Regions from separate parts of the Mesobacillus sp. LC4 genome, predicted to be linked through region 1. Evidence: predicted binding sites of a transcription regulator. Region 1 holds the regulator's gene; the other holds the start of a gene.

The links. Region 1 encodes LexA, which represses DNA repair genes until DNA is damaged. Its sites were predicted from a motif close to CGAACATATGTTCG; they were not measured.
Region 2: the regulator LexA is predicted to act here: its motif matches at 11,796-11,809, upstream of AB5I83_RS02040 (Y-family DNA polymerase).

What each region holds. Positions count from the first base shown of each region.
Region 1 covers NZ_JBGCUB010000005.1:270,202-286,393, forward strand. The annotation lists gene AB5I83_RS16815 (hypothetical protein) at 1-55, shown strand, start outside; gene AB5I83_RS16820 (N-acetyltransferase family protein) at 101-562, shown strand; gene AB5I83_RS16825 (hypothetical protein) at 662-1,261, shown strand; gene AB5I83_RS16830 (hypothetical protein) at 1,327-1,641, shown strand; gene AB5I83_RS16835 (hypothetical protein) at 1,668-2,081, shown strand; gene AB5I83_RS16840 (hypothetical protein) at 2,092-2,469, shown strand; gene AB5I83_RS16845 (GNAT family N-acetyltransferase) at 2,518-3,057, opposite strand; gene AB5I83_RS16850 (hypothetical protein) at 3,041-3,577, opposite strand; gene AB5I83_RS16855 (ATP-dependent DNA helicase) at 3,748-5,676, shown strand; gene AB5I83_RS16860 (hypothetical protein) at 5,717-5,920, opposite strand; gene lexA (transcriptional repressor LexA) at 6,093-6,716, opposite strand; gene yneA (cell division suppressor protein YneA) at 6,871-7,185, shown strand; gene AB5I83_RS16875 (YneB family resolvase-like protein) at 7,210-7,854, shown strand; gene AB5I83_RS16880 (DUF896 domain-containing protein) at 7,931-8,164, shown strand; gene tkt (transketolase) at 8,523-10,532, shown strand; gene AB5I83_RS16890 (RNA polymerase sigma factor) at 10,847-11,401, shown strand; gene AB5I83_RS16895 (DUF4179 domain-containing protein) at 11,398-12,420, shown strand; partial or broken gene AB5I83_RS16900 (VOC family protein) at 12,548-12,973, shown strand; gene AB5I83_RS16905 (SDR family NAD(P)-dependent oxidoreductase) at 13,087-13,833, shown strand; gene AB5I83_RS16910 (lysozyme family protein) at 14,089-14,631, shown strand; gene AB5I83_RS16915 (phosphotransferase enzyme family protein) at 14,927-15,913, shown strand; gene AB5I83_RS16920 (hypothetical protein) at 16,037-16,186, shown strand.
Region 2 covers NZ_JBGCUB010000001.1:399,373-415,564, forward strand. The annotation lists gene zwf (glucose-6-phosphate dehydrogenase) at 1-508, opposite strand, end outside; gene rnz (ribonuclease Z) at 766-1,695, shown strand; gene AB5I83_RS01985 (histidine phosphatase family protein) at 1,713-2,261, shown strand; gene AB5I83_RS01990 (hypothetical protein) at 2,622-2,906, shown strand; gene AB5I83_RS01995 (class I SAM-dependent methyltransferase) at 3,113-3,733, shown strand; gene namA (NADPH dehydrogenase NamA) at 3,961-4,983, opposite strand; gene AB5I83_RS02005 (glycosyltransferase) at 5,064-6,212, opposite strand; gene proC (pyrroline-5-carboxylate reductase) at 6,270-7,115, opposite strand; gene AB5I83_RS02015 (MBL fold metallo-hydrolase) at 7,651-8,616, shown strand; gene AB5I83_RS02020 (SDR family NAD(P)-dependent oxidoreductase) at 8,628-9,419, shown strand; gene AB5I83_RS02025 (sigma-70 family RNA polymerase sigma factor) at 9,554-10,075, shown strand; gene AB5I83_RS02030 (DUF4179 domain-containing protein) at 10,068-11,417, shown strand; gene AB5I83_RS02035 (YqzH family protein) at 11,468-11,659, opposite strand; gene AB5I83_RS02040 (Y-family DNA polymerase) at 11,886-13,145, shown strand; gene AB5I83_RS02045 (YolD-like family protein) at 13,167-13,505, shown strand; gene AB5I83_RS02050 (CDGSH iron-sulfur domain-containing protein) at 13,606-13,854, opposite strand; gene AB5I83_RS02055 (iron-sulfur cluster biosynthesis family protein) at 13,967-14,296, shown strand; gene AB5I83_RS02060 (hypothetical protein) at 14,382-14,927, shown strand; gene AB5I83_RS02065 (alpha/beta hydrolase) at 15,350-16,192, opposite strand, start outside.

The DNA of each region.
Region 1 (16,192 bases):
GGTCCCCTTTGGACTGAGTTATTTTATGGTGAGAAAGATGAAGTCTACGAGTTAACAGTACACAGTGACTTAGCTTCATTTTTAAAAGTAGGAGGATCATATGGAATTTCGAATAGCTAAGAAGAGTGATATTGATCAATTAATTAGAATGAGATGGGATTTCACGCTTGAAGATTACCCTGAAATGGGAGAGGGTGTGGAGTATGCTTCCTTTGAAAAAGAATGCAGAGAGTTCCTCGAAACTGCGATACAGAGCGAGAAGTGGTTTGTTTGGGTTGCCGAAAATAACGGGGAAATCGTTTCCCATATCTATATTGAATTGATTCAGAAGGTCCCGCGTCCAGGCAGGACCACAAATCCGTTTGCTTATATGACAAATGTATATACTGTTCTCGGACATAGGGGAAAAGGGATAGGCAGCAAGCTGATATCATGTGTCAATGATTGGGCTGAGGAAAACAAGTTCGAATTCATCATCGTCTGGCCCAGTGATACAGGCATTGAGTTTTATAGAAGGAATGGCTACACACATAGTAAGGAGCCAATGGAAAGGCATTTTTAAGAATCAATGAACGTTTGGGTGTGCGAATAGTCAGATTATTTGAAACCTTCTCCCCTAATTTGCGTAGTACTTAATATAAAGCAAAAAGGGGGAAAGGTTATGTCGCGTTTAAGTTTCATTTCAGAGAATACCTCGTATTTAATCCTCGTATCAGCGATTATAATAATCATCAGCAGTTTGTTCATGCCACTCGTTTTCGTTTATTTTATACAGGATTATCTTTATCTGTCAGCTGATAAATGGTTTTACGTTTCGCCACCTTCTGCTTATATACTTTTCATGATTGGGATGCTTTGGGTCGCGGTAACTTTATTGCTGCATTTATTTTTACGGTGGAAGTTTGATTGGAAAGGGCTAAAGTGGGTATCTCTCCTCCTTATCTTAGGAAGCATTCCATTTTTCCTGTTTGGTGTGTCTAATTATTACTACCTTGATAATGAGGGTATGCATTTTAATGACCATAAAACGTTCAACACAATTGACTCTTACTATTGGAACGATATTAAAGAAGCGAATGAGATTTTCGTGAAGAGCAACGGAGTAACAGTCCTTGACCATCTGACTTTGATCACTAAATCTGGAGAAGTAGTCGAACTGCCCTATAACACCAAGGTACAGAACAATAAATTTAAAATCATGGAGAAACTGCAGGAAAACAATGTGCCCTTAACCAACAATATGGGAGATTTATATGAATGATGTAAAGGGATGCTGCGCTATTGGATTCGTCTTCAACTAAGTAAATAAAGATAGAAGGTAGGAACATGTTTGTAAAAATATTTAGATACCGCTTAAAGCCGGGTAAGGAGCAGGAATACCTCGAAATACAAAATGAGGCCGAACGAATGTATTCAAGTTTTATCCAGAAACAGACTTTGTTTTTGCAATGCAAGGACGATAAGGAAATCTGGCAGGAAATCCATTTTTATCAGAATAAGAAGAGCTATACTGACACTGTTTCTTCAGTAGACCAACAGCCAGAAATCCAGATTTTGTACAATCGGTTCCTTGCAGTGATTACTTCCCTTGAAGAAATGTCTGAAGAAAACTATCAACTGATTGATTTCCAGAAAAACTAGTTATATGAATAGAATTGGAGATTGAGATGAGAAAATTTATTATTGGCTTATTTGTTTTTATTCTTTTTGGAACAGGCTGTGCTAATTATGAACCTGAGTTGACCAGAATCGATGTGCAAATACTGACTGAAGAGGGCATAAATAATGGGGAAGAAAAGATCATTACCTCAAAGGAAAGGCTGATGAAAATCCAGAAAGCCTTTGATGAAGTCAAATGGTCACCAAGAACAGAAGCTGAAATGTCCAGGAAAGAGGATATACTAGCGACATTCTTCATCCGAGAAGAAAAGAATATGCCGGAAAGATTGTACCAATATCGGATTTGGTTTGAAGGCGAAACGGCTACGATTGTCAGCGAAAAAGAAAATGAGGGTTATGGGAGGTTAACAGATAAAGAACAGGTTGATCTTCTTGAATCTGAATTGCTTTCCGCGGAATAGGGGAATTGCATTGAACACTAAAAAACTAAAGTGGATTACAATCACTCTTTATCTTATGTTCCTGATAGGCCTGATTGTTACGATGTACATCATAGTAACAGATAAAGATACGCCATATTCCTTAGGATTTGTAATCGGGTTTGTTTTATTCTTGCTTTTTTTTGCGCTCTTTCAAATGTTTATGATTGTTATGAACATTAGGAAATTAACTGCAACGGACATAAAAATAAGGATATTGAAATTCGTGGGAACGTTTGTATTCTTAATGGTGGTAACATGGACTTTAAACTATTTTTTTAGACCAGATAGGCTTGGTTTTCTGGACTTTGGAATACCCTTAGGGTTGGCTATTGGTATAACCTTTTATGATCTAATGCAAAAAAAGTGAGGAGAAAAGGAATTAATCCATTTCACCTCACTTTTTAGTACGAAAAAATCAACTCACTGCATTAAAAGCAAGCGGATACTCAATTTTTCCCTGTAAACCTGTTAATGAGCCTTCTTTTAGCTCAAGAGCCATGAAAACTTCGTCAGGCACAGGGAAAGGGGCTTTAATCCCAAATTCGCTGGATGGTGAAAAGCCAAAACGAGGGTAAAAGTTCGGATGGCCCAGAACAAATACATGATCATATCCAAAAGCCTTGCAAGCCTTGATTCCTTCATTGACAAGAGCAGAACCGATCCCGCTATATTGAAAATCTGGTTTCACGGCCATTGGTGCAAGACCTAGAGTTGGAACTGTTCCTTGATCGGTAATAAGATGGATGATGCTAAAAAGTATATGTCCGATTATTTCACCATCACCCTTAGCCGCCACGAGGCTTAAGTCAGGGATAAAGTTCTCCGAATTACGAATAAGTTCAATTAAATTAGCTTCATTTTCTCCATTCCCAAAAGCCTGTAGATTGATTTCTCTAATCCCAGTGAAATCAACTGTTTCTTCTTTGCGAATGACGTAATCAATCTTCTCTTTCATATTTCTTGTACTCCCTCCACACAAGGTTTGACGTTTTAGATTCCGAGTCAGTGAATTCTTTATAATATTTTCTTTCGTTTTCACCGGATATTGAGTCTACTTTATTTAATAATGGAATGAGGAAGTCTTTTTTGCGATTAACTTCTTCTTTGTTCTGAGAGTAATCCACATTATTTTCTTTATTTACAGCTAGTTGATGGTATTCATCAGCCAGCGAATCTAGCATTACTCCTATCATTGATATTTTCCCATTCATCATATGGTATTGTCTGCTTAGGCGAGTTAATTCTCCAATGTGAGAAGCTAATGCAAATTCCCCATTTTTTTCTTGCAAGTTTTTGATCCAAATATTTGGATCGCCATCATATTCCAGCAGAAATAGGGTATCCCTTACAGTCCGTTGAAAAGTGTAACCTAACTCACTCTTAAAATCTGTAATTCTATTGTACTGAAAAATAGTAATTAGAATCAGTAAAGCAATGAGAGCAAATTGAATGTAGATGACTTGTTTTGCTTTCATTAGAACTCCCCTTCACTAGAATTAGGATTATTTTAACAGTTAATTCCTGAAAATGGAATTGTTATTTTTGCCTATATTTTATATTTCAATTCTTTCACTAAATGACTGATTATCTGTTATGATAAAAGCTGGCTTTTTTGCCAGAACTAATATTCTCGAGGAGAACTTTAATGAAAAATAACCTTCCATTTACCATTACCAAGAATGATACCTTCTTTGATTTGTTAGGGGATTATATTGGTGATGTCTTTTATGATATATTGCCTGAAAAAGGCTATGAACTGCGTGATGAACAGATTTATATGGCCTTCCAGGTGGAGCAAGCCTTTAAGAATAAAGGGATTGTTTTCGCAGAAGCGGGTGTAGGAACCGGTAAAACATTCGTATATCTTATTTATGCCATTCTATACGCAAGATACATGGGAAAGCCAGCGATTGTCTCCTGCTCAGATGAGACGCTGATCGAGCAGCTCGTTAAAGAAGGCGGCGATATTGAGAAACTTGAAAAGGCGCTGGGACTGAAGGTCGATGTCCGTCTGGCAAAGGCAAGAGAGCAGTATGTTTGTGTAAAGAAGCTTGATGATCTATCAAATACATCAAGCGACACGGAAATCCTTGATGTCCATGACCGGCTTCCGGATTTCATCTTTGATGAAGGAATTTCAATGAATGCTTTTTCTCGCTATGGAGACCGAAAGGAATACCCATGGGTCACGAATGAAAAATGGTCATCAATGGCTTGGGACCCGCTTCAGCAATGCTCAACATGCAGCTGGCGCCATCGCTGCGGCCAAACCTTGAACCGTGACTATTACCGCCATGCAGGGGATTTGATCATTTGTTCGCATGACTTTTATATGGAGCATGTATGGACGAAAGAATCCCGTAAACGGGAAGGGCAGATGCCATTGCTTCCAGATGCTAGTACGGTGATTTTTGATGAGGGGCATTTGCTTGAATTCGCAGCGCAAAAGGGATTAACATACAGATTCAACTCACAAACCTTGACCACTGTGCTTACGGGGTATATGCACCAGGACGTCCGAGAGGAGTCTCTTTATTTAATAGAAGATATTTTGGAGCTGCATGATGCATGGTTTGACCTTTTAGTTGAGAACTCCTCGGCGATAGAAGGATCTAATCGAAAAGAAGTACCAATGCTATCAAGTATCAGGAAAACAGCGGAAACTCTCGAGAAAAAGGTTAGCGATTTAATGGACCAGCTCGTCTTTGACGCAGAAATGTTCCTGATCGACGAATATCATTTGAAAATCATGGAAGAATATCTGGAGTTTTTCGCATATGGTCTTTCAATTTTCTTGAAGAACGACGAAGGGATTTTCTGGCTTGAAGAAAATGAAGTACAAACTTCACTTGTCATCATGCCGAGGCTGGTTGAGGATATTCTGAAAAAAGAAGTATTTTCCCAAAGTATCCCGTTTGTATTTTCTTCAGCTACCTTGTCTCAGGCCGGAGATTTCAGCTATATAGCGAAGAGCCTCGGGATTGAGAAGTACTCATCATTTACTGTAGCGTCTCCATTTGATTATGAAGAGCAAATGGAATTGGTGGCACACATTGAGGATGATGAAATGAAGAAGTGGGAGAAAATAGGGGATGACGTTAGAAGCAGTAATGGCAGCTCTCTTATACTATTCTCTACTATGCAGGAAATGGAACGATTCCGCGATTGGACTGAAAAACATGAGTGGAGCTTCCCTATTTTGTTTGAGGGTGACCGTGAAATTAGTGAAACGGTAAAGGAATTCCAGACAGACACTGTGACCGTTTTATGTTCCTACAATCTGTGGGAAGGACTGGATGTGCCAGGAGAGTCATTGGTTCAAGTTATCATTTCTTCCTTGCCATTCCCGCCTCATGACCCGGTCTTCCAGGCGAAAAGAAAACATGCGCAAAATCCCGGTCAAGAGGTAGATCTTCCATATATGCTCCTTCGCCTAAGACAAGGAATGGGAAGGTTGATCAGAACGAATCAAGACAGCGGTACCGTGCACATTTGGTTAACTCAAAATCAAAATGCTGCATACTTTGAAGTTTTAAAAGATGTGCTACCTGTTCAATCCATTCAGTGGAAATAGAAAAATCCCGAAAGGTCAAAACCTTTCGGGATTTTTTTAGTTAGTTTCTGCAACCGCACTTTCTGTGGCGGCGGTCACGATCGTCATCCCGATCATCCCGAGCGCCAGCTACCAAATCCTCGATAATACAACGGCGCACAGCACGGCAGAGGTCATCAAAATCAACAGTTGCCCTGACTCTGTCCCTGTCACGGTTAGGATAAAATACGCCTGCAACATCATTGTCATTACGATTGTATCCCATTAGAAACTCAACTCCTTTCCAACTTGAAAGATACTTACACAATATCTTATGTGGAGACGGACAAGTTGTTAGGGTTTCTAACTAGTTTTTTTATAAATGTGCTAGTTTCATATATGTACAGCTTAAAAGCTTTATAGATAATAAAAAAAGCAAGCGAAGACGCTTGCTTTTTTTAATGCATATGGCGGTAGACACCAATGACTTTACCGAGAATGGATACATTACGAAGGATAATTGGATCCATCGTTGGGTTTTCCGGCTGCAGCCGGAAATAATCCTTTTCCTTAAAGAAGCGCTTTACTGTTGCTTCATCGTCTTCAGTCATCGCTACTACAATATCTCCATTATTAGCAGTCTTTTGCTGCTTAACAATCACATAGTCCCCATCAAGGATGCCCGCTTCGATCATACTGTCACCCATGATTTCAAGCATGAAAACCTGCTCATCATGCGGAACAAGGCGATCTGGGAGAGGGAAGTACTCTTCAACATTTTCAATGGCGGTAATCGGCATACCCGCTGTTACTTTACCAACGACAGGAACATTAACGACATTATACTTTGGAATACGTGCATCATCTTCTATTTCGAGAATTTCTATTGCACGCGGCTTAGTAGGATCGCGTCGAATCAAGCCTTTGCTCTCAAGTCTGGCAAGGTGCCCATGGACAGTGGAGCTAGAGGCAAGTCCAACTGCTTCGCCTATTTCACGTACGGATGGCGGATACCCTTTTTTCTTGACTTCGCCTTTTATGAATTCAAATATATCTTGTTGCCGCTTAGATAACTTTGTCATATTCACGCACCTCGTATATTTTTCTTGTCCTAATTATACCATGTCTTTTCCACGGATACAAACATAAGTTCGAATTTTTGAGTTGACACAAAACAAACGTTCGATTTATAATGAAATCAATAAACCGAACATACATTCGTTAAGGGGTGTCGAAATGAAAAAACTATGGGAAAACTATTCATATGGAATGATCTTGCTTGCTGTCAGCTTAGTCTTCACATTCGTGGCTAAAGCTCAATTAAATAACGAAGATGCTTACATAACTGTTACTATAGAAGAAGGGCAAACATTATGGAAGATTGCTGAATCATTTGCCAACGAACACAATTTATCTGAAAATGAATTTGTAAGCTGGGTAGAAAAAGAAAATGGAATTGTCGGTGAAATGGTCTATCCGGGTGACGAGCTGGTAATCCCTGTTGTGGCTGAACAGATTGAACCTACTCAAATTGCCGGTGCAGGAAAGTAGATTGGAACAGAATAAGGTGACAACATGAAAGCAATCATTTATTGCCGTGTAAGTACAACGAAAGAAACACAGGAAACTTCTCTTGCGAGGCAGGAAGAAGAGCTGCTTCGCCTGGCAGGCAGTTATGGCTTTGAAGTAGCCAGTATCATTAAAGAACAGGCCAGCGGTTATGATCTTGAAAGAGAAGGGATACTTGAGCTGCTGGAATTGATTAAGGATAAAAATATAGGGGCACTGCTGATCCAGGATGAAACGAGACTTGGAAGAGGAAATGCAAAAGTTGCGATTTTGCATTGTATCCTTAAAGAAAATGTGAAATTATATAGTGTCTCACATAGTGGGGAGCTGCAACTTTCAGAATCAGATTCCATGGTGCTCCAAATTGTCAGTATGGTCGAAGAGTATCAAAGGAAAATCCATAACATTAAGATCAAAAGGGGCATGAAACGAGCGATTGAACACGGATACAAACCCCAGCGCAATCTAAAAAATCAGGGTGATCATTCGGGCCGGGAACGAAAAGAGATGCCGATTGAGGAAATTGTCAGGCTGCGCAATAATGGGCTGACATTTGCGGAGATCGCTGCTACTCTAAGGGGATTCGGTTATAATGTATCCAAAGCAACAGTAAACCGACGATATCTTGAGTACATAGAAGCAGACGAATAAAAGCTCTATTCTTGTAAAATCTCAATAATTTTAGTAAGATGACATTTGACGTAATTTTTTACAAAGGAGCTTTACAATGCTATCAAGTGATAAAATTGCTAGAATCAATGAACTGGCAAGGAAAGCAAAATCATCTAAGTTGACAGAAGAAGAAGCAAAAGAACAAACGAAGCTTCGAGCAGAATATTTACAGTCTTTCCGGTCTTCTATGCTTAATACACTTAAAGGTGTTACCATAGTGGATCCAGAAGGCAATGATGTTACACCTGAAAAACTTAAAGACGAAAAAGCGAAGAACAAGCTTCATTAAATATATGCAGATTTGGAATACATGCCGAATGTATTCCATTTTTATTTTTATTTTGCTGATTTTCTCATTACAATAGAAAAATTGAAAAAAGGGTGTTATCTGCTCGTTTCATCTACTGATTTAATGGTAATTAGACTAAGTAGGATAGAGAATGCGATGTCTTCAATTTGTAAAAGCGCGTTCTAGCACCTATTTTTTCAATTAAAGAACCATGTATTTTACATATCATAGCGAGATTGTGTCAAAATATATAACAATACGGCCATTTCTGTCTCTTTTAGGCACAATTTGTTGTATAATGATTGCTCTCGCTATAATATTAAGAATGTAGCTAGTACCTATAGAAAGGATGTATATTATGTTTAAAGAAATTGATATGCTTTCAATTGATTCCATTCGTACCTTATCAATTGATGCAATTGAAAAGGCTAATTCCGGCCACCCAGGCATGCCGATGGGGGCTGCTCCGATGGCTTACACACTGTGGAATCGTTACATGAACATTAACCCTAAAAACCCGGAATGGTTCAACCGCGACCGCTTTGTATTATCTGCTGGGCATGGTTCAATGCTGTTATACAGCTTGCTGCATCTTGCAGGTTATGACTTAACGATGGATGATATTAAACAGTTCCGTCAGTGGGGAAGCAAGACTCCAGGGCATCCTGAGTTTGGACACACGGCTGGTGTAGACGCAACTACGGGACCACTTGGTCAGGGGGTTGCTATGGCAGTCGGTATGGCAATGGCTGAGCGTCATCTTGCAGCGGCCTACAACAAGGATAACTATAATCTCGTTGATCACTATACATACAGCATTTGCGGTGACGGCGATCTAATGGAAGGTGTTTCTGCTGAAGCGGCATCCCTAGCAGCCCACCTAAAATTAGGCAAAATGATCGTCCTTTATGATTCAAACGATATTTCACTGGATGGCGACCTTGATAAGTCGTTCTCAGAAAGTATTGAAGGGCGCTTCAAAGCTTACGGATGGCAATATGTCCGAGTTGAAGATGGTAACAACCTTGAGGAAATCGCTAAAGCGATCGAGGAAGCGAAATCAGATTCAGATCGCCCAACAATGATTGAAGTGAAAACCGTCATTGGATATGGTTCACCTAACCTTTCAGGTAAGTCAGATGTCCATGGTGCTCCACTCGGTGCAGATGAATTGAAGCTTACAAAGGAAGCTTATAAGTGGACTTTTGAAGAAGACTTCCATGTGCCAAGCGAAGTATATGATCACTTCAAACAGCAAATCGCTGATAAAGGTGAACAGACAGAACAAGCTTGGAACGAACTTTTTGCAAAATATAAGAGCGAATATCCTGAACTAGGAGCACAGCTTGAAAAAGCGATGAAGGGCGAGTTAGTAGAAGGATGGGATAAAGACATTCCGGTATACGAAGAAGGCAAGAGCCTTGCGAGCCGCGCTTCTTCTGGTGAAGCACTTAACGGCATTGCGAAAAACCTGCCTTACTTGATCGGCGGATCTGCTGACCTTGCTGGTTCAAACAAAACCATGATCAAGGGAACTGGTGACTTCTTCCCAGGTTCATTTGAAGGCCGCAACATCTGGTTTGGTGTTCGTGAGTTCGCTATGGGTGCTGCAATGAACGGTATGGCTCTACACGGTGGACTGAAGATATTTGGCGGAACATTCTTCGTGTTCTCTGATTATCTCAAGCCAGCAATCAGATTGGCTGCATTGATGGGCTTGCCTGTAACATACGTCTTCACTCATGACAGCATTGCAGTAGGAGAAGATGGACCTACGCACGAACCAGTTGAACAGCTCGCTGGACTTCGTGCTATGCCAAATCTGTCTGTGATTCGACCTGCAGATGGCAACGAAACAGCCGCTGCTTGGAAGCTTTCAATTGAGTCTACAAAGACACCTACGGCACTTGTGTTGACACGTCAAAACTTGCCGACAATCAAAGATACTGATAAGAACGCATATGAAGGCGTATCGAAAGGTGCTTACGTCATTTCTCCAGCTGGAAAAGATACTGCTGATGCATTGATTCTTGCAGCAGGCTCAGAAGTTGGCTTAGCCGTTAAGGCACAAGAAGCGTTGGCTTCTGAGGGTATTGATGCAGCTGTTGTTAGCATGCCTTCATGGGATCGCTTCGAACAACAGTCTAAGGAATACAAGGAAAGCGTAATTCCTAAGTCTGTCAAGAAGCGTCTTGGAATTGAGATGGGATCTTCACTTGGTTGGCACCGTTATGTTGGTGACGAAGGGGAAGTTCTTGCAATTGATACATTCGGCGCATCAGCTCCAGGTGAGAAGATCATGGAAGAGTATGGATTCTCAGTAAACAACGTAGTAGCACGCGTAAAGGCATTGCTTGAGCAAAATTAAATAATTGTTTCTAAAGAGTACGGAACCATAAATGGTTCCGTACTCTTTTTTTGAATGGGAATTGGAAATCTATGTTAAAATCAGCTGGGGCTAAGTTAATAGTAGACTAACATGGATTTGTTAAAAATCGGGCTCTATTAAAGCAAAATGAATATTTTAACTCCCTGTTGATTGTAGTCCGCAGAAAGCGGATGGTCTGTAACGAAAATCAACAGGCGAATCTAACAGAGCCATTAATATATTTTTCGTCATTTTGCAACCAGAATGAGGTTGACTTCGCCTATAGAGTAGAATCAAACAGGGAGGTGCTGTTTTTGGAACAGAAAGAACTGATGCTGCGAATTCATAATGGAGATGAGTCAGCATTCGCTGAGTTGTTGAATCCCTTGATTGAAAAGGCATATAAAACGAGTTACAGTATTGTCCGGTCAAAGGAAGAAGCAGAAGAAGTCGTTCAAAACGCAATGATAGAGGCATATCGAAATATCATGGCCGGCAAGGAAATCATCTATTTCAACACATGGTTCTACAAGTTGGTTTCACATCGCTCTATTGATAGCGTTAGAAAGAATGCAAGGTTGAAGGAAACTGTAATCGAAATCGATACGTTAAAAGAGCAGCGAGAGGTAGTCGACGATGTGCTCCAGGATGAAATGTACCTGGAAATCAATCAAGGGATTCAGTCCCTCAAGAACGGGGATTACCGCAATGTATTGCTCTTGTACTATTTTCAGGATTTCTCCATCCAAGAGGTCTCAGAAATGCTTGGCTTAAAAACTTCCACAGTCAAATCTCATCTCCATAGAGCCAGAAAAGCATTGAAGGCAAGGTTAATGGAAAATCAAATTATAGGGGTGAGCACACAATGAATAACGAAGACAAGTTAATCAAAAGAGAGTTAGAGGAAGAAATGAAAAAGATCGAGGTGCCATCTTCACTTTATGATTTTGCCAAAAACATTAAGAAGGAAGAAAAACGAATGACACCTCCCCGAAAAGTTAGGAGAAATAGAACTTTCAAAGTCGCAGCAGCAGCTATAATTGCATTAGGGGTAACGGCTGGTTCTGCATTCTTTAATCCTGCTGTAGCTGAAATGGCTTCAAAAATTCCATACCTGGGGCAGGTTTTTCAGACGAAATCTGTTGATACCATGCTTTGGGAAGCGCTAGAGAAAGAGGGGTATCACAAGTTCTCCCTAGGAATGACTCCGGGAAACGTGACCAGTTTTGAAATCAGGATCGAGGGTTCTGAAAAAGATGCTGAACGGGAGCGGGAGAAAATCACAGCTATAACAGAGAAAGTTCTAAAAAGTAAAGGATACGATTCCTATAAAATTAAAGTCAGCTCCTATATACCTCAAGTTATCCCACTTACTAAGGAGGAGGAAGAATTAGCCAAGCTGGGTGAAAACCTAGAAGCTGAACTTAAACAATCAGGATTTGACATTCTATACGTAAATCCATTCAATAGCCTGATTGAAGTTGCTATACCCAAAACAGAAAACAGTGTAGAAGAAATTAAACAAGCTACAACCCTGGCAGCCAAAAATGAAGGGTACGAAAAAGAAGTTACCATAGAAATTGTCGATATAGAAAAAAATAACCGTGAAGACATTTGGCTGGGTTATATGAGAAGCATTTATGAAGGGTTGGCCTTGAAAAAAGAGTATCATGTGACAGGGTATGGATATTCCTACAAAAAAAATAAAATGAAAATGATCATCAAGACCAATTTAAAGCCATCTGATGAGGTAGCTGAAGAAACGGTCATCAAAATCCGTGAGGAAATCGGCAAGTTTGTTGAAAGTGAAAAACCGAATTCAAGGGTTAAGGAAGATGAATATGAGGTTATCATCCGCGACAAAAGTGGGGATGACTTGCCGTATTAACAGTTTGTAAAAAAAAGCGGAACTTCCGCTTTTTTATTTTTATACCTGAATAAAATTGAACTCAATAACAGATAATGTTAAAATAGTTACGAACTGATGTTCTTAAATTTTTGAAAGAGGTGCTGAAATGATTACAGGAATTGTCCCTTATCTGGTGACGGATGGAAATGGCCAGGAAGCAGTGAAGTTTTATCAGGAGGCTTTAGGAGCCCAAGTAGTTAGCCTCCAAACATTTGGAGATGTGCCTCCAAATCCTGAGTATCCACTTCCTGAAGAAGCAAAGAACCGAGTACTGAACGCTCAGATGAACATTGGAGATGCGAAACTGATGTTATCTGATACATTTCCTGGACATCCATTTCAGCTCGGATCTCAGGTAACAATTGCACTCATGGTGGATAACGCTTCTGAAGCAAAAGAAATTTTTGAAAAGCTCCAAGAAGACTGAAAAGTATCAATGCCACTTCAGGAAACATTCTGGAGCCCGGCTTACGGCCAGGTGACAGATAAGTTTGGTGTCGAGTGGCAAGTATCAACAGAAGAGAAGAAATAATTCCCTAGCTGGACTGTTAAGGCAGTCTGGCTTATTTTTATTACTAGGATTGAAATCATATTCGATGTGGAATCAATGATAATATTACTTTGATTTAAAAGGAGGTCTGTACCATGTCAGGTAGGTTTGAAGGAAAGACAATCATCATAACTGGTGGGGCGAATGGGATTGGGAAAGGAATTGCTGAAGCTTTCGCAAAAGAGTATGCAAATGTGTGCATAGCCGATTTAGATGAGATAAAGGGGAAAGAACTGATTTCCACCTTAGAGAAGTTCGGTGGACAAGCAGCCTTTTATAAAACAGATGTCAGGAAAGAAAACGATCTTCTCTCCCTGATGGAACGTGTTATGAATGACTTTGGCCAGATTGATATATTGGTCAATAATGCCGGAGTGTCAAGATTCAAGCCCTTATTTGAGCTTACAACTGAGGAATGGGAAGATGTTATTTTTACCAATCTCAGAAGTGTCTTCATTGGATCCCGTGAGGCTGCCAGAAGGATGGATAAAGGTGGGCGGATCATCAATATAGCATCGACAAGGGCCACCATGTCAGAACCGAATTCCGAAGCTTATGCTTCCTCTAAAGGAGGAATTGTTGCCTTGACACATGCCCTTGCTGCTTCGCTTCAAGAGAAAGGAATTACAGTCAACTCTATAAGCCCTGGCTGGATCCAGACAGATGATTATGATGAATTACGTGAAAAAGACCATCTACAGCACTGGTCCAACCGAGTCGGAAGACCGGAGGATATAGCAAAAGCATGCCTCTATTTAACTGACCCGGAGAACGATTTTATTAATGGACAAGACCTTGTTATTGATGGTGGAATGACACGGAAAATGATTTATGAAGATTAAACTAAGTGAGGGAGCCGGCATATTGATTGCCGCTCCCTTTTAAAATTGCTGTATTTTTTATATTATAGGAGGATAGAGAACGAATTTGGGAGAGAAATATCAATGAAATACACAAAAAAGAAACCCAAAAAGAAAAAGCAAGTGCAGAGAAATTTCAATCTGGCCATCTTACTTTTTATGAGTTTTATTGGCTTTCTTCTACTTGATAGATTCCTGGAATTATATAATGAAAGTTTTAAAAAAATGAATGTTAGTATGAATAATTCGATAGGAGAAGTTGCCAAGTATACGCCGATGATAGAAGACGAATTGAAAAAGTTTGGGATGGAAGAACACACCATAACGGTGGCTGCATTGATGATGCAGGAAAGCAGGGGAAAGGGTGGCGACCCTATGCAGGCGTCTGAGTCATTGGGATTAGCTCCTAACAGCATCCAGGATCCCCAGCAAAGCATCCAGCAAGGTGTGAAGTACTATCAGCGTGTTGTGGACCATGGCAAAAAAATGCAAGTTGATTTCCCGACAGTCATCCAGTCTTACAATATGGGAATAGGCTATATTGATTTTGTAGCCAAAAACGGCGGGAAGCACAGTGAGGAGCTGGCAAAGAAGTTCTCCATGATCCAGGTTGAAAAAAATCCGCAAACCTATGATTGCGGCGGTGATAAAAATAATTTCCGCTATCCCTATTGCTATGGTGACTTCACCTATAGCACCAAGGTTGCAAAACATATGGAATCCATTACAGTCAGTATTCCAGAAGATTTAAGCAAGGGTTCAACTAAACGTTCATTTTAGTACCTTGGTTGACTTTACCAAAAATGTCATATATAATTAGCTTACTAATATCGAAGGGAGTGAGACGGCATATGTTTGACCTTTTAAGAATAACCTCGGGAATAAAATGTTTGCCACTCACTTATACGGATGAAAGATAGTAGAGAGATGGACCACGAGGGAAGAATAAAACTCGTGGTCCTTTTTTGTGCTTAATCCGTTCAAATGCCTGTGAGGATTGATAGAGGGCAGATGTATTTTGTTTGGCAATATTCATTCCAGTGGTTGTTTTTAAACTAAACTGGTGGGATTAATAATGATGAATCTTGTTACAATGGCAAAAGTAGTTAAAACAGTAGACGGGGAATGGAGAAGTACTCTGGCAGAAGAAATCCTGGAGAGATGGGGGTATGACAGAGGGACTGTCTATTACTATCGTGCAAGTTCAAACTTTTTGTTTGTTTTTAAAAAAGCAGGAAAAAAATATTTTTTACGGTTCAGTGATGCCAGCGAAAAAGCATATTCGCAAATTGAAAGTGAAATGAAGATACTTGAGTATCTAAGAGATCAGCCTATTTGCGTGGCACTTCCTGTAAGATCAAGTAATGGTAATCTTATTGAGTGTATCGAAGCGGACATTGGCACTTATTATGCAGTTGTTTTCGAAGCTCTTCCAGGTAAACAACTAGAGATAGAGGAACTTGAAGAAGACGATTTTCATGCCTGGGGAAACCACCTTGGACGCCTGCATAAGATTTTCAAGGAAATGCCAGCAGAATATGTGTCAGGAAGAAAAGATGTACAAGACCAGCTGGATGAAGTCTTTAAAAATATATCAGACTATGAAACTGCAGCTTTAAAGGAGTTTGATGCAATTAAGCATTGGGTTGGTGCTTTGAGGCGTTCCAACGAAAACTTCGGTGTGATTCATTATGATTTTGAATTGGACAATTTAATCTGGCAAGATGGAAAGATCGGTATCTTGGATTTTGATGATTGTATGAACAACTGGTTTGTTGCCGATATTGCCTATGCTTTAAGAGACATTTTAGTAACACGTGATGACATAGGGAATCCATTTGTGCATGCATTCATATCAGGGTATCAATCAGAAACACAGCTTGACCAGATGCTAGTAAAAGAACTACCAATGTTCATTCGAATGCATAACCTCTTAACCTTTGTCAGTTTGCTCAAAGTAGTTGATGTTCCAGAGAGCATGGAATTGACAGAGGGACTTATAAATTTAAAAGGAAAACTAAAACAATATATTGTGAAGTATCGTAATTCTCTTTCAAGTTAACACCCGATTTTTTCGGGTGTTTTCTTATTTTTAAAATTATTTACTACAGGCAGGAAAAACGAGTGAGCACGGTAAATATATTAGTAATAAATACCCATACTATAAATCAGGAGGTGTGTACTAATGTTTGAATATGGTAAGGAGATTCCACTGGACGGTGCAGCTGTAAAACAGGGAGTTCAGCAAGGAAACAATGATGAACAGGAAATCTCGGAAGCAACTGTTTTCAGCTTTGACCATCGCATGGATATTCCATTGGACGGTGTGAAATAATCAGTA
Region 2 (16,192 bases), on a different contig from region 1:
TTCGGATTTGTTTGTTCAACACTTTGGCTGACTCAAGGTCATGTCCGAACGGCTTTTCAATGACTAGGCGTTTGAACCCGGAAACATCGGTAAGCTTGTCCTTCTTTAAATGCTCAGCAATTGTTCCAAAGAATTCTGGTGCCATTGCCAGGTAAAAAATTCTATTGCCGTTAAGTCCATAGTGGCTGTCCAATTCTTCCGAAAGCTTTCCTAGGGCAAGATAAGAACTAGAGTCAGTTACATCATGTGAATGGTAATAAAACTTGGAGACAAACTCGTCGATATCCGCATTTGTCTTTGTGTCCCCATTTTCCTTGACGGATTCTTTTACCTTAAGCTGGAATTCCTCGTTAGAAAGTGCTCGGCGGGCAACGCCTACGACCGCGAATTTGTCCAGTTTTCCTTTTTTAAACAAATTATAGAGGGAAGGAAACAATTTACGGTTTGCCAGGTCTCCCGTAGCCCCGAAGATCATGATTAAAGCTGTTGGTTTTTCGGTATGTGCCACAATATAGAACCTCTCTTTTATGTGAATTTAAATGTATGTAGAAAAAAACACTTTACAAATACAAAATTTTATCTGTTTCAAGCACAATTAGCAACTGTTTGAACTGTATTTAGTTTTCTTCCAATTGCCTGGAACTATCCCATTGTGGTTAAATCCGTCGTTTAGTTTAGATGTATTCAGGGGGTTGTGATATATTGAAAGAAAAATGAACCTGCCTGTAAGGATTTCAGGTGTTTGTACGAGAGGGTGTTAGCAATATGGATGTATTTTTTCTTGGAACAGGTGCGGGTGTTCCTGCCAAGCTGAGGAATGTAACCTCAATCGCCTTGAAATTGCTGGAAGAACGGGGAGCTGTCTGGTTATTTGACTGTGGAGAAGCAACTCAGCATCAAATTTTACATACCAGCATTAAGCCTCGCAGGATTGAGAAAATTTTCATCACCCACCTCCATGGAGACCATATTTATGGTTTGCCGGGACTTTTGTCCAGCCGTTCCTTCCAGGGAGGGGAGTCGAGGGTTACCGTATATGGACCTCCCGGGATTAAAGAGTATATCGAGGTGTCTTTGAAAATTAGTAAATCCTATTTGAAATATCCAATTGAAATCATCGAGCTGGAAGAAGGCGTCATTTTTGAAGATGAACAGTTCATAGTGGAAGCAAAACTGCTGGAGCATGGAATTCCTTCCTATGGGTATAGAGTAAAAGAAAAAGACCGTCCAGGGACTCTCCTTGCTGACAAGCTACAGGCAGCAGGGGTTAAACCAGGTCCGGACTACAGGAAAATCAAGAATGGTGAAGAAATCATACTGGATGATGGAAGTGTCATCAACCCTGCGGATTTCGTCGGCCCGCCGCAAAAAGGCAGAGTTGTCACGATTCTGGGTGATACAAGAGTATGTGAAAATGCTGGATTGCTTGCGCAAAATGCAGACCTTCTCGTCCACGAAGCAACCTTTTCAGCAGATGAAGGCACACTTGCTTATGAATACTTTCATTCGACCACTCTGCAGGCTGCAGAATCAGCATTGAATGCCAATGTGAAAAAGCTTTGCCTGACTCATATTAGCTCGAGGTATGACCGGAATGACTGGAAGGAGCTTGAAGCGGAAGCCCGGACAGTGTTTGCCAATACTGTAGTATCGGAAGATTTTATGGAAATCTCCGTCTCTTATGACCATGACTGAGTGAAGGGGTGTAATGATTGAAAACAATCTATCTTGTACGACATGCAAGTGCAGCTGGACAGCCTGTTGACTCTCCCCTGACTGAACAGGGAAGGAAACAGGCGCTGGCGCTCGTTGACTTTTTCAAGCAAAAAGAAATAGATATCATCTATTCAAGTCCTTTTAAAAGAGCGGTCGATACAATCAGGCCACTTTCTGATTCAAGAGGAATAAGAGTTCAAGAAGATGACAGACTCGGAGAAAGAGTGCTCAGCACGGTCAATTTTGAGGACTGGCGGGATAAATTAAGACAAAGTTTTGAAGACTTCGAGCTTGTATTCGAAGGTGGGGAATCCCATTCAACAGCGATGAATCGAGCGAAATCCTTGATTGAGGATTTATTATGTTCAGATGATGACCATATTCTACTGGTCAGCCATGGCAACATGACCACATTGCTCATGAGGTACTTCAATGAGAGCTTCGGATACGACTGCCTGTTGGAAATGACGAATCCAGATGTTTTCGAACTGGTCGTTTCTAGTGAAGAAACAATGCTTAATCGAATTTGGGATGATAGAATTTGAGTTATTGTTTGGCTCGTCGTTTTTCGGCCAGGTATGAGAAATCCATAAGCGGAGAATTTTCGGCTATTGTATAGAGAGACCGCTTTTGAAGCAGAACTAGGCGGAGACATTCCGGTTAACTGATATAAATAAGATGAATTCCAACGATTTTGATTAAGTAAACGGAAAAATGCCCTTTATTTTATGAAAATATGGGGCTTTTCCATTATAAACGGATTTTCTCCGTTTATTTTTCTTATACGGTGAAAGCCACCTTCAGTTTTTACAGCGCCTAGAGTTTAAGATCGGAACCCAGAGGGAATTGGAAAGTGATGGGACTATTTCCATCAAGCCAACAACATGAGAACTGGGGGAATTGATATGGAGTTTTTGCTATTATTCGGTCTTCATCTTTTTATCATGGGTTCGCTGGTCCTTTTGCTCAGCGGGATCATCACTTTTCTTTTTCCAAGGTTAAATTTTCTCATCACCATATCATTATTCGGAATAGTTGGTTTTCTGTATGCCTACATTTTTGAAGTAATGGACCTTGCGATATTTGCTGTGTTTTTCAATATGATTCTCGCCTTGACCGCAGTAGGCCTCGTCAAATTGGGATTTTACTTCAAAAAGGTTGCCGACAGGCAGGGTGAGAAAATAGCCTAACCTTTAAAACCAGGAGATTTCCTGGTTTTTTTATTTTATTTGACAATCAAACACTCATTTGAATAAGATATAATCAAAAGATCATTTGAATGATACCTGACAGACATCCTGTACCTTCAACAAGTGTCACTCTGAATAGTCTGAGGCTTTTGAGAGTGAAAGATAAATAGTTGTTTCATACTATGATTCTGGGTGGAGAGGATAACATGAACAATTCGTGGAATAAGCTAATTTACAAGGGCTGGGCCCCAATTTATGATCAGTTTTTCAATGCTGGTCCATTTTCAAAAGCAAGAGACAGCCTGTTTAAAGAGATTCATTTCCGTCCGGGAGACAGAGTACTGTTCGTAGGGGTTGGCACTGGGGCAGACATCGAGAGATTACCATATGACCAATTGGAGATTACGGCAATCGATTACTCTGAGGATATGCTGCAGAAAGCAAAAGATAAATTCAGGGATACTTCGATCACCTTTTTAAAAATGGATGCCCAACAGCTTGAATTTGCCGATGCATCATTCGATTATGTGATCGGTAGCTTGATTTTATCAGTAGTGCCCGACAGCAAAAAGGCGTTTCGCGAAATGGTCAGAGTTTGCCGCAGGGAAGGTCTAGTGGTAGTTTTCGATAAATTTGCAGAACCCGGCAAAGCACTATCTATTGGCAAAAAAACACTCAGACATGTGATTAAGCTGCTCGGTACGGACATCGGCGTGTCATTCGATGACATCAGCTCAACAGAAAGAGCCAGAGTAAAGCTGATTGCAGATGAAGGAGTTATGTTCGGTAATATGTACCGGAGGATTTTACTGGAAAAAGTCTGTTAAAATGAAGGATTCCATAGAAAAGAGGCTGTTTGAAGACAGCCTCTTTTCTATGGATGTATAAAGTTGTCTCGCTTTAAGGCCATGACGGACAAACTCAGGAAATACACAGGGAAGTGTCCATCATCAAGGTGACACGGAAGAAATCCATGAAACTGGTTTTAAGCAAAAAAAGGCTATCCAAAGTAATACTCTGGAAAAGCCTCTTAAGAATAAATAATTTTTATAGATTAAAATATCCATCCTCGCTCATATTGTTTAGGTGGTTCAATGCTTGTGCCAAGCTCTTTGGCTGCTGTTCTTGGCCAGTATGGGTCACGCAGTAATTCGCGTGCGATGAATATCAGATCGGCGCGTTCATTCTGGAGGATTTCTTCAGCCTGGATCCCTGTGGTGATCAAACCGACCGCGCCGGTAGCCACATTGGCTTCATGCTTGATTTTTTCTGCGAATTTAACCTGGTAGCCTGGATAGGCATGAATTCTTGCAGGTACAACGGCACCTGAGCTGACATCAATCAGGTCAACTCCCAGTTCCTTTAGTGACGCACCAATTGTTACATAATCATCGACAGTCAAGCCTTCGTCATGATAATCACTTGCGGAAACCCGGACAAGAAGTGGCCCATCCCAAACCGTTTTTACTTCTTCAAGTATTTCCTGAAGGAAGCGGAAGCGGTTTTCGGCAGTGCCGCCGTATTCATCTTCTCGTTTATTCGTAAGCGGGGAGAGGAACTGGTTGATCAAATAACCATGTGCAGCGTGAATTTCGATGACTTCGAAACCAGCGCGCTTTGATCTCTCGGCAGCCAGTCTGAACGCCTCGATGGTTTCCTTGATTTCCTCAACCGTCATCGCCTTCGGTTCTTTATACTTCTCGTCAAAGGCTAGGGCAGAAGGGGCGATGATTTCATCACGTAATGCTGCTTTTCGGCCGGCATGTGCCAGCTGGATGCCAGCCGCGGCACCGCTCTGCTTGATTTGTTCCGTCAATTTTGTCAGGCCGGACACATGTTCATCGCTCCAGATACCCAGGTCCTGATGCGATATCCGGCCCTGAGGAGTGACTGCAGTTGCTTCGAGAATGACCAGGCCAACCTGGCCGACGGCGCGGCTTACATAGTGTGTCATATGAAAGTCAGTGACGATTCCGTCTTCTTTTTCACATGAGTACATACACATCGGAGCCATGACAATCCTGTTTTTTAAGGTTAAATTTTTAATTTTATATGGGGAAAACAATTTCTTTTCCAATCCAGAAGCCTCCTTTTATTTCGGTATACAAAATATATTTTAAGTATAACAGGGCTCAATCAGGAAAGGAAAAATTGTACTCAACGCAATGTGTTTTTTCTTAATTCGGCAAGCGTATATTTCGTCCCGCGCCAGATGATGCCACCTCTTTTAAAAGTCAGGTAGCTGGCTCTCAGGATGGAGAATATGAACAGCAGGGCAGTGAACGGAAGGACAAAGAACAGCCATGGTGAAAATCGTGTCATCTTCTTTGTTACCATCACATAAAGAAAAGCCAGGAATACGAGATTAACGGCACTGAGGAGTGCAACTGATTGATTGCTTGAAAAAAGAGTAAAGAAAGGTACCACCTGGGAAACAAAGACCCCGAACACCGAAAACAGCACCATGCTGATCCTGTAGTGAAGGCCGGCGAAGGTGTTCTTCTCCAGGCCTGCTAAAGCATCCCTTAAGCTCTGATACCACTCCACTTCGATGAGCGTCATAGCGGTGACAATTCGCTGCTTGAGGCCTAGTCGCTTTACCATCATTCCCAGCTGCAAATCATCATCAGGCCGCATCTTTATATATTCATGTGTACCGACTTTCTCATAGGCCGACCGGGTAATCATATTAAATGCACCGATCCCGACTCCCGTTTTCGAACGTGGATTATTGCCGAGCCATGGCCGCTTGTAATAAGAAAAGCCGAATAAGAAGAAAGCAACAAAGGCCTTCAGCCAGAACGGCTTTGCGCTGAGGTTTGGGGCGGCGGTCAAATGATCAAGGCCATGTTTCTCGAAATAGCCAACTCCTTTAGAAAAAGCCTCTGGATGATACAAAACATCGGCGTCTGTAAATAAGATTAGATTCCCTGTCGCATACTGATAGCCTTTATAGAGTGCGTGGTTCTTGCCAAGCCACCCATCTGGCAAACTCTCGATATGGATTACTTTGATTCTCGAATCGAAGCTTTTCAGGTTTTCCATCACTTCTCCGGTGCCATCCTCGGACCGGTCATTGACCAGGAGCCACTCAGTATTTTTGTAGGTTTGGTTCAGCTGCGTGCGAACGCTTTGTGAAATATGTTCTTCTTCATTCCTGGCAGCCACGATCACGCTTAGCTTTTGTCCCTGCGCGACAGTCTCGGCCTTTTCGAGCGAATCCAATTTCCTGAAACCAATCAAGGCATCGATTGTCGCCAAAATCCAAATGATTAAAGTTAACGACAGTAAGGTTAGAATCACCATGTACACGTCCCTGTTGTTTTTCTCCATTGTAGAGAAACAGGGGGCACTTTTCAATTCTTATAGCGGGCGGTTTGCAGCTGCCAGTTGATCGCCAAGCAGGTGGCCAAGCCTTTTTGATTGAGCGGTGGCTTCCTTGATGCAGGATACGAAAGCTGATTGGACGCCATGCTGCTCGAGAATGGTGATGCCTGCTTCCGTCGTGCCTCCCGGGCTGGTGACCTCAAAGCGAAGCTGGGCTGGCTCTTTGTCAGATTGCGTCAGCATCTCAGCTGCGCCCAGCAGCGTCTGGATAATCAGCTGCTTTGCTGTCTGCTTTTCGAGACCGATTTCAGCCGCGCTTTTTTCCATCGCTTCCACAAGATAATAAATATAGGCAGGGCCGCTTCCTGATAGCCCTGTAACGGCATCGAGCTGGTATTCCTCTACAATCGTCGTCAGGCCTACAGTGTTAAAAAGCTCCTGCACCAGCATCCTTTGTGCTTCACTTACATGGGAGTTCACTGCCAGGGCAGTTGCCGATTTGCCAATTGCTGCCGAGGTGTTTGGCATCGCCCTTACCACAGCGAGCGATTTTTCTGCAGCCCTTTCAATGGCATCGATCGAAACTCCAGCGAGTACCGAAATGATCAGCATCCCCTCGGGTAAATAAGATTTAATCTCCTCAATCGCACCTGCTGCATCTTTGGGTTTCATGGCCAGGACGACTGCATCAGCGTCTTTAAAAAGCATTTCATAGTCATATGTCGCTTTTATTCCGTATTTCTGCTTCAGAGTTTTTAATCTGTCTGTATCCTGTCTATTCGTGACCCACATTTGCTCTCCCGGAAGAAGCCCGCTTGCCCCTATTCCGGAAATCATCGCTTCTGCCATCGAACCAGCCCCAACAAAAACAAGCTTCTTCATCAAGATCGCCTCCATAATATTTCTTCGTTTGTTACAACTTTCACTGAAAAAACAAAAAGGCCCTTCATCCCAAAAAAGGACGAAAGGCCATGCTTCCGTGGTACCACCTTCATTCACTTCCTCGGCCAGCGCCGAATAAGTGCAGCTCAATATCCGTTAACGCCGGCTTACGTCCAGGTTTGCCTGGCAGCTCGCAAGGTAGGGTTCAACATGAAGAGGGCGGCGGAGCCTTTCAGCCGGCGGACTCCACTCTCTGGCACCATTCCTGTCTACTCGTCTTGCTCAAATGCTTTTAAAAGTTTACGAAATTTTAATAGTGATTATGCAAGATGGACAACCCTTATGTCAAGTAGTATTTTAATTAATTTTTAGTTTTTTCAGAAAATATAAAGTCAAAATAATGACAATTGACTGCTTTAAATGTAAACTTATTTTTATATTGGAAAAATACCAAGACCCGGTAGGTTAATTGATTATCTTTATAGTCAATCAGTTTATCTTATAGAAAAATAATATTTTGGGGTGTATGGATCATATGGCTGAATGGAAAGATGGAATTGCCAAACTGACTTTGCCGACGCCTTTTCCGGTCGGTGATGTGAACGCATATTTAATTAAAGGGGACAGATTGACACTTGTGGATGCCGGTACGAAAACGGAGCAGTCCTGGGAGTCGTTCAAATCCCAGCTTGCGGATTTGAAACTGAAGCCGGAAGATATTGAACAGGTCATCCTGACACATGATCATCCGGACCATGTAGGAATGCTGGATTATTTATCGCCAGATCTCAGCGTATTTGGCCACTACCTGAATGAAAGGTGGATCAACAGGACTTCTGAATTTGAGAAAGAACATCAGGAGTTTTATGAGGAATTCTTTTTGCAATCAGCAATACCACAACAATATTTCGTGCCATCGATGAAAATCATGAAAAAGACATTGGTATTTTCATGCAATCGCTCGTTGACTGGGACTATTTCGGAAAATGACGTTCCGCCAGCGCTGCCAGGGTGGAGGGTGATCGAGACACCGGGACATGCCCAAAGCCATATCGTGCTCTTGCGCGAAAAAGACGGCACAATGATTGCCGGGGATACAATCCTTGCGGGGATTTCACCGAACCCATTGCTTGAGCCGCCGCTGCCAGGCGAAACGGACAGGCCAAAGCCGCTGGTCCAATATAATATGTCATTGAAAAAACTGCAGCAGTACCCGATCGGACTAGTATACACCGGTCATGGAACGGAGATAACAGAATTGCAAAGCCTGATTGAAAAAAGGCTGGCCCGCCAGCATGACCGGGCATGGCAGGTAAGGGGAATGCTTGAAGGCAGGGAGCTCACTGTATTTGAGATTTGCAAACTGCTCTTCCCGACAGTTTATGAGCGTGAGCTGAATCTGACCATTTCGGAAACAGTCGGCCAGCTTGATTATTTACAATCCCTGGACGCAATTTCAGTCAGGGAAGAAGGTACCTCCTTCGTTTATACAGCAAAATGAGGTGAATGAAGATGCCATCCTTAAAAGGGAAAAATATTATCATTACCGGAGCTTCCGGGGGAATAGGGGCCGAGATTGCCACACTTTGTGCAGCGCGCGGTGCGAATCTCGTCCTTTTGGCCCGGAGCATCGATAAACTGGAGAATTTAAAAAAGGAATTACAATCGAAGTATGCAATCAATGTCCATGCCCAGCAGCTGGATGTGTCAGATCCTGAAGCAATCAAGCGGGTCTTCACAGAAGTGCTTTCAGATATCCGCTATGTGGATATACTGGTCAACAATGCAGGCTTTGGCATTTTTGACTATGCACACGAAGCGAAAATTGATGATATCAAAACGATGTTCGATGTCAATGTCGTCGGCTTGATGGCATGTACCTCGATGGTGCTGCCTGCAATGAAACAGAGAAGAAGCGGACATATCATCAATATTGCTTCCCAGGCTGGCAAGATTGCCACGCCTAAGTCAAGTGTCTATTCAGCCACAAAGCATGCCGTGCTTGGATACACAAACAGTCTGCGGATGGAGGTTGCTGATGACAATATCTATGTCACTTCAGTCAATCCTGGCCCAATCGCGACGAACTTCTTTGAGGTCGCGGATAAACAAGGAACCTACGTCAAAAACGTTAAACGTTTTATGCTGCAGCCAGAATACGTGGCGAAACAAGTAGTCAATCACATGATGACGAGAACACGTGAAATCAACCTGCCTCGCTGGATGAGTCCAGGAAGCATTTTTTATTCTTTGTTTCCACGCACATTTGAACTTTTCGGCAAAAGGGTTTTCAATCAGAAATAAGCCGTCGATGATCTGTTCCAAAAGAATACCTTTGATGACCGCCTTGGAAAATTTTTGGCGGTTTTTTCAATTTTTTAAAACTTTTTTCCGGGTTCGATGTCTAATTGATAGAGACAAAGTCAGGGGGAGACATTTTGGAGCTTCAAGAACTCGTACAGAGAGCAAAAAAAGGAGATGAAGCGGCATTTTACGAATTGATGCAGCTTCATAAAGTGCGCCTGTACCGGATTGCCCTCAGCTATCTGAAAAATAGCGAGGATGCGGTCGAAGCGCTGCAGGAGGTAACCTACAGAGCGTTCCGTTCAATCCGGAAAGTGAAGGAACCGCAGTATTTCACGACATGGCTGACCAGGATTCTGTTGAATTACTGCAATGATGAATTAAAAAAGAGGAAGAGAATCCTCATCAGCGATGATCTCATCAGCTTGATGGGCGCCGATCACCAGTCCAGCTGGCTTGAGGTCGAGGAAGTCATCGGCAAGCTTGATTCCAAAACAAGGCAGGTCATCGAATTAAAATATGTTCATGATTTTAAAATCAAGGAAATCGCCGAGATACTCGAATGTCCAGAAGGCACCGTGAAGACTTGGCTGAATAAAGGGCTGAAGGAACTTCGCGGGCAGCTCGAAGATAAGGGAGGATTGGGCTATGCTTAATGCCGAAGAAAAAAAGCTGACACAGGCTCAGGCCGCACTTGAGAATATCGAAGTTCCGGAATTGCAGCTGGATGGGGCCATCGCAGCCGGAATCAGCAAGGGGAAAAGGAAGCGGAAGAAAAACCTTTTCGTCATTAGGACATTTGCATCAGCAGCGATCCTGGTATTTGTTTTTACCGCGTTGCTGAGGACGTCAGAAACATTTGCTACGTATGTCACCGCGATACCTGGGATGGAAAAGGTTGTCGAGCTTGTCCGCTATGATAAAGGGCTGACAGCAGCCGTTGAAAATGATTTTGCGCAAAAAATCGGTGTATCTGATGAACATGACGGCCTTAAGGTCACATTAGATTCGGTCATTGTCGATGAGCAGATGATGGTGATGTTTTATAAGATTGATTCTTCAGGCGGGCACAAGAAAATTTCGGTTGAGAGCCTGAGATTGACCGACAGTGATGGAAATAACATCGAAGAAACCATCTCTTCTTTTGGCGGATGGATAGATGATTCACAGAATAACGAGCAGCTGCTTCAGGCAACATATGAGTTTTATGGAAACAACCTTCCGGAAAATTTGAAACTCAGTATTGAGCTTGCTGAAGGAGAAGCAGAAGATGGCCAGCCACTGGCTAAGCTTGATGACACGTGGGTACTTCCATTTTCGATTGATAAAGAAGCATTCAAGAATAAAAAAGAAGTGTTTGAGTTAAACGAGACAGTCGAGTTCGAAGGACAGAAAATCACTATTGAAAAAGTGTCCATTTACCCTACGAGAATTGGGGTTACGGCCCATTTTGATGAACAGAACACCAAGCATGTTTTTGGCTTTGAGGATTTGAGGCTTGTGGATGAAACAGGAGAAGAATGGGCTGCGACCAACAATGGAACCATCATCAGCCATTCGGAGGAGAACACGAAAGAGTTTTACCTGCAGAGCAATTATTTTAAAAAACCAAAGGAGCTTTTCCTTCGCTTCAATTCTGTGCGCGCACTTGATAAAAAGGAGCTTGAGATCATTGTTGATCCCGATAACCTGGAAATCGTGAAGGCTCCAAGTGATGGCCGATTACTTAAAGTCAGCAGGGAAGAAGATCAGTTGATGCTTACCTTCCAAAGGAATTCAAAGGAAGGACATACCAATATTTCTTTTGAACAGGCAGTCGATTCGAATGGAGATGAAATTGGTGACGGCTCTGCGTCTTTCAGATGGAGCACGAATGAACTGCCGGTTGATATTTTAATCCCTTACTTCGGTGAAGGAGCAGCACCGGGCCCTATTACCCTAAAGCTGAATGACTATCCCGCAACAATCAAAGGCGAAGCAAATATCAAGTTAAAATAATCAAAGGCTGTCCTGTTTGCAGGGCAGCCTTTGCCATTCCGGAAATTTTTTTACGTTGATAAAAATTCATATACCGCATCATTGATGATGTCATGAAAATCTGCCTCAGGTTCCTCTTTTTTCTGTTCCACAATCTTTATGTGAATCTCATCGAATTCCGCCTCGCTGAACGGCAGTGAACCTTCATGACGGTACTGGACGAAGCATTTCTGGAGCATTTTACGAATGAGTTCTTTATCCATCTAAACAGCACCTCTCCACCTGATTATACTCGGAAGCTTGCTCTGGAAACACCCTTCCGTAAAAATCTCCATTCCTGGCATCACTCACCATTTACACCTTAATTAAGTCAGTCACCCGGAAAATTACCATTGAAACCGAACGCATATTCGCTTAATATAATGGGTATAATGAAACAGAACAGATGTTCTTATTTTTGGCAGATGCCCTGCGGAAAGGAGAGAAAGCATGGTCGATTACAGCGAAATGCCGCAAAACAAAATTTTATGTGTGGATATGAAGAGCTTCTATGCGAGTTGTTCCGCCGTGATGCTCGGCCTCGACCCTCTTGACTGCTACCTGGCTGTCGTAGGCAATCTTGACCGCCCGGGAAGCGTCGTCCTCGCAGCCTCACCGCGTTTGAAAAAGGAGTTTGGCATCAAGACTGGATCACGGAAATTTGAAATTCCCGATGATCCGCGGATTGTTGTCGTTGATCCACAGATGTCCACCTACCTGCGAATCTCTACAGAAATCTCCCGCGTATTCAATCGCTATGTCCCGAAGGAAGCCATCCATACCTACAGTGTCGATGAAAGCTTCATAAAGGTAGACGGAGCTTCGAAGCTTTGGGGAGACGCGGCTTCAATCGCAAAAAAAATCAAAGACGATATTGAGCGCGAATTCCAGCTTCCCTGTGCAATTGGAATCGGGCCGAACATGCTGATGTCGAAGCTCTGTCTCGACCTTGATGCAAAGAAGAAGGGCATTGCTGAATGGACCTATGACGATGTCCAGACAAAGCTGTGGAACGTCTCACCTCTTAGGGAAATGTGGGGAATCGGCCGCCGCGTCGAGAAAACTTTGAACAGCATGGGGATTTTTACAGTCGGCCAGCTGGCCCGCTATGATCTTGAGAAGTTGGAGAAAAAGTTCGGCATCATGGGCAACCAGCTGTACTGGCATGCATGGGGAATCGATTTTTCGGATATCGGCGCGCCAATCATGGAAGGGCAGGTCAGCTTCGGAAAAAGCCAGATCCTGCTTCGCGACTATAAGGAAGAAAAGGAAATCAAGCATGTCATCCTCGAAATGTGCGAGGAGGTCGCTCGCAGGGCAAGGAGCCATGGGAAAGCAGGCCGGACCATCAGCTTCGGAGTTGGCTATAGCCAGGATGAATTTGGCGGAGGCTTCCATCGTTCAAGGACAATTGATGAGCCGACAAATATCACGATGGATTTATATCGTGTCTGCCTTGAGCTTTTTGCCGAGAATTATGCAGGAAAAACGGTACGGAGTATTTCCATCGCACTCGGGAATCTCGTCACTGACAGCGAATTCCAATTGAATCTTTTTGAAAAAAACGGCTGGAAAAAGAAAGAACTTGGCTACGCAATGGACCGGATCCGCAGCCGTTACGGCTCGACAGCGCTCCTAAGGGCAGTATCCTATACGGCAGCCGGAACAGCAAGGCATCGCGCCGCACTCGTTGGCGGGCATAAGGGTTGATAAAAGGAGGAGGAGAGCAAGATGATTCGCGACCGCGGAAGAATTAAATGGACATCAATGATGCTTCCTGAACATGTCAAGATGCTGCGTGACTGGTCACAGGAGGACGAATATGAAAAGGAAAAGCAGCTGGATGAACAGCAGCTGGAGCAATTGAATGATACGATCCTCGAAGCAATGGAGTATAACCGCCCGCTCAGCATCACCTATTACAGGCAAAGAAAATATGAATTGGTGATCGGAAAAATCCATTATTGGAATGAACTTGGGCAGAAGCTCCATATAGTTGACCGATTCGAAGAAATCCATCGGATCGGGATTTCCAGCATTGCCGATGTCAGGCTTACGGAAGAATGGTAATCAAATCTCAAGCAACTCCACGGGCCCTCTTATAAGAGTGGTTCGGTGAAATGAATCCCCATAAAAAAGAGCAATGGATGAACCATTGCCCTCAAATGAATTATTCCGTTTCATCCGCTTGCGGAGCACGGACAGCCGATTCAAATTTCCCTTTATGGGAAGCATCGCAGAACGGCATGTTCTTGCTCATGCCACAGCGGCAAAGCGAGAAAACAGGCTTTGTTTCATACTTATTGCCGGCACCATCCAGCAATTCAACATCACCAGTAATCCTTAATGAACCATTATCATTTACTTTAATCGTTACTTTTGACAAATAAAGCACTCCTTTCCAAATTGTCAGAATTATATTTGATAGTAAGAGTTAAACGGAAAAAAAGCAAGACATTTCGGCAAAGGGTTCTGAAACGTAAAAATTTCCTCACTATGATAAAATGAAGCATCGGAAGGGGATGGCGAGCATGAAGTTGAAAATCACCGAAGCAGCATCGAACAAATTAAACGAAAAAATGTCAGGCAAACAAGGATATGTAAAATTGAAATACGATATAGATGGATGCGGCTGTGCAGTAAATGGAGTAGCTGCCCTCTGGTTTGAAAGCGAGAAAAATGTGGAAGAACATCAAATAGAAACGGGCGGAATTCCGATTTACATTGAAAAATCCAAAGAGGTCTTTTTTGATGAGGAAATGACGCTGGATTATAAAGCTAGCAATGGATGTTTCCAGTTAAAGAGCCCGAATGAATATTTAAATCCAAGAATGAGCTTTCATGATAAAAGAAGGTTATGAGTTTACAAAAAATTGAAAAAAAGGTTAAATAAGAGAGAGGAATGCAGAAATACATAGAAGTTTGACGCAAAGGCAGGGGAGAAAGATGGGGAAATTGTGGAGGTCAGCGATCACCATTTTATGCGTGCTGGTGCTATCGGCGTGTGCCTATAAAACTGCAGGGGAAGCAATCCAAAACGATATTCCGTTCAACATCAAACAAATCGTCCACAAGGAAAAGGTGGAGGATGGATATCTCATCTTTTACACAACAGAGCAAAAAGAAGGCTCAAACAGATTTGACGCGCTGGCAGTCGCCTATATCAAAGGCAGCGAAAAAGAAGGCTGGGAAAATGCGGGGCATAACCACTGGACTTATTATAAAAGTGATTTCATGATCCTTTATGCCGACACTTTCACAACCTTTGATGAAGACGGAACATTGGACACAAAGATTCCCGTGATTTTCGGTAAGGTCGTGAATCCGGATATCAAAACAATTGAAGCAGCAGGACCAGATGGCAAGTTTACCAAAATAGAAATCTTAGAAAAAGAAAACGAACGCTTTTACTACGCAATTGGCGATTACAAGGAAGTCAGGGCATTAGACGGCGCAGGAAAAGAAGTGGATCGCCAGGGAGAAAAACAATAAAAGATTGGCTCAGCAGATGAGCCAATCTTTTTTTGCGCTCAATAGACAAGTGACAGTGCGCCTAATGAGGCCTAGCGAAAGAGGGAAAATGCCCATAGAAAGGCTCTATCGGACAAATGGAAGCCGGAGCGGAAGGAAAATGTCCGATAGGAAGGCTCTATCGGACAAACGGAAGCCGGATCGGAAGGGAAATGTCCGATAGGAAGGCTCTATCGGACAAACGGAAGCCGGATCGGAAGGAAAATGTCCGATAGGAAGGCTCTATCGGACAAACGGAAGCCGGACTAGAAGAAAAGTGTCCGATAGAAGGGCTCTATCGGACAAATGGAAGCTGGAACGGAAGAAAAATGTCCGATAGATAGAAGGAGTCTATCGAATACATCTGAGTTGATAACGAACCACAGCTTAGGTTACATACTCGCTCAATCCGTACCTGTGGTTTCATGGTCAGCAAAGACATACTCCTCAAGGAATTCATCGAGCACTTTTTCATACTGCTCCCGGTTCTCACTATAGGATTGGGCATGGAGTCCGTTTTCGGCCATGAACAGCTTCTTCGGTCCTTGTTTCTGTTCGAACAATGCCTCAGTCATTGATGGCAGGATGAAATCGTCCTTACGGCTGTGGACGAACAGGATCGGGTTTTTAATATTTTCGATAACCGCAATAGGCGATACCTGACTTAAAGAATATTTATCACGGATACGGACGAACATGCTGGCGACTGGCAGCAATAGTTTTGGAGGCAAAAACTTGACCTCTTCCTTGATGCGGTATGCGAGCTGTTCGCTGAAGTCGGAAAATGGGCAATCGGCCACATAGAAGTCCGCACCGTCCTCAAGCATGCCAGCATAAAGTAGGAGGGTTGCGGCTCCCATTGACTCCCCGTGGATGCCCAGAAGCAAATCGGGACCTTTTTCTTCCCTTAGCCAGTCTACCACCGATTTCAGGTCGAACTTCTCATAATATCCATAGCTGGTGGTCTTCCCGCCGGATTCTCCATGACGGCGGTGGTCATAGATAACCGCATTGAAGCCCCTGTTCAGGAACAAATTCATATATTTTACAGAATTGGTCTTGCTCTGGGTTACCCCATGAGCAATGATGATGTAGCGGTTTGTGTCATGTGGCTCAACAAGGACAGCCTTCAATGAGTAACCAAAAGAGGATGGAATCGTGACTTCCCTTTTTGGCAGGGATTCGTATTCATCAGGCACCAGATGCCCGGCTTCCGTTTCTCGATTGAAGATTTCTTCGTCGTCTTT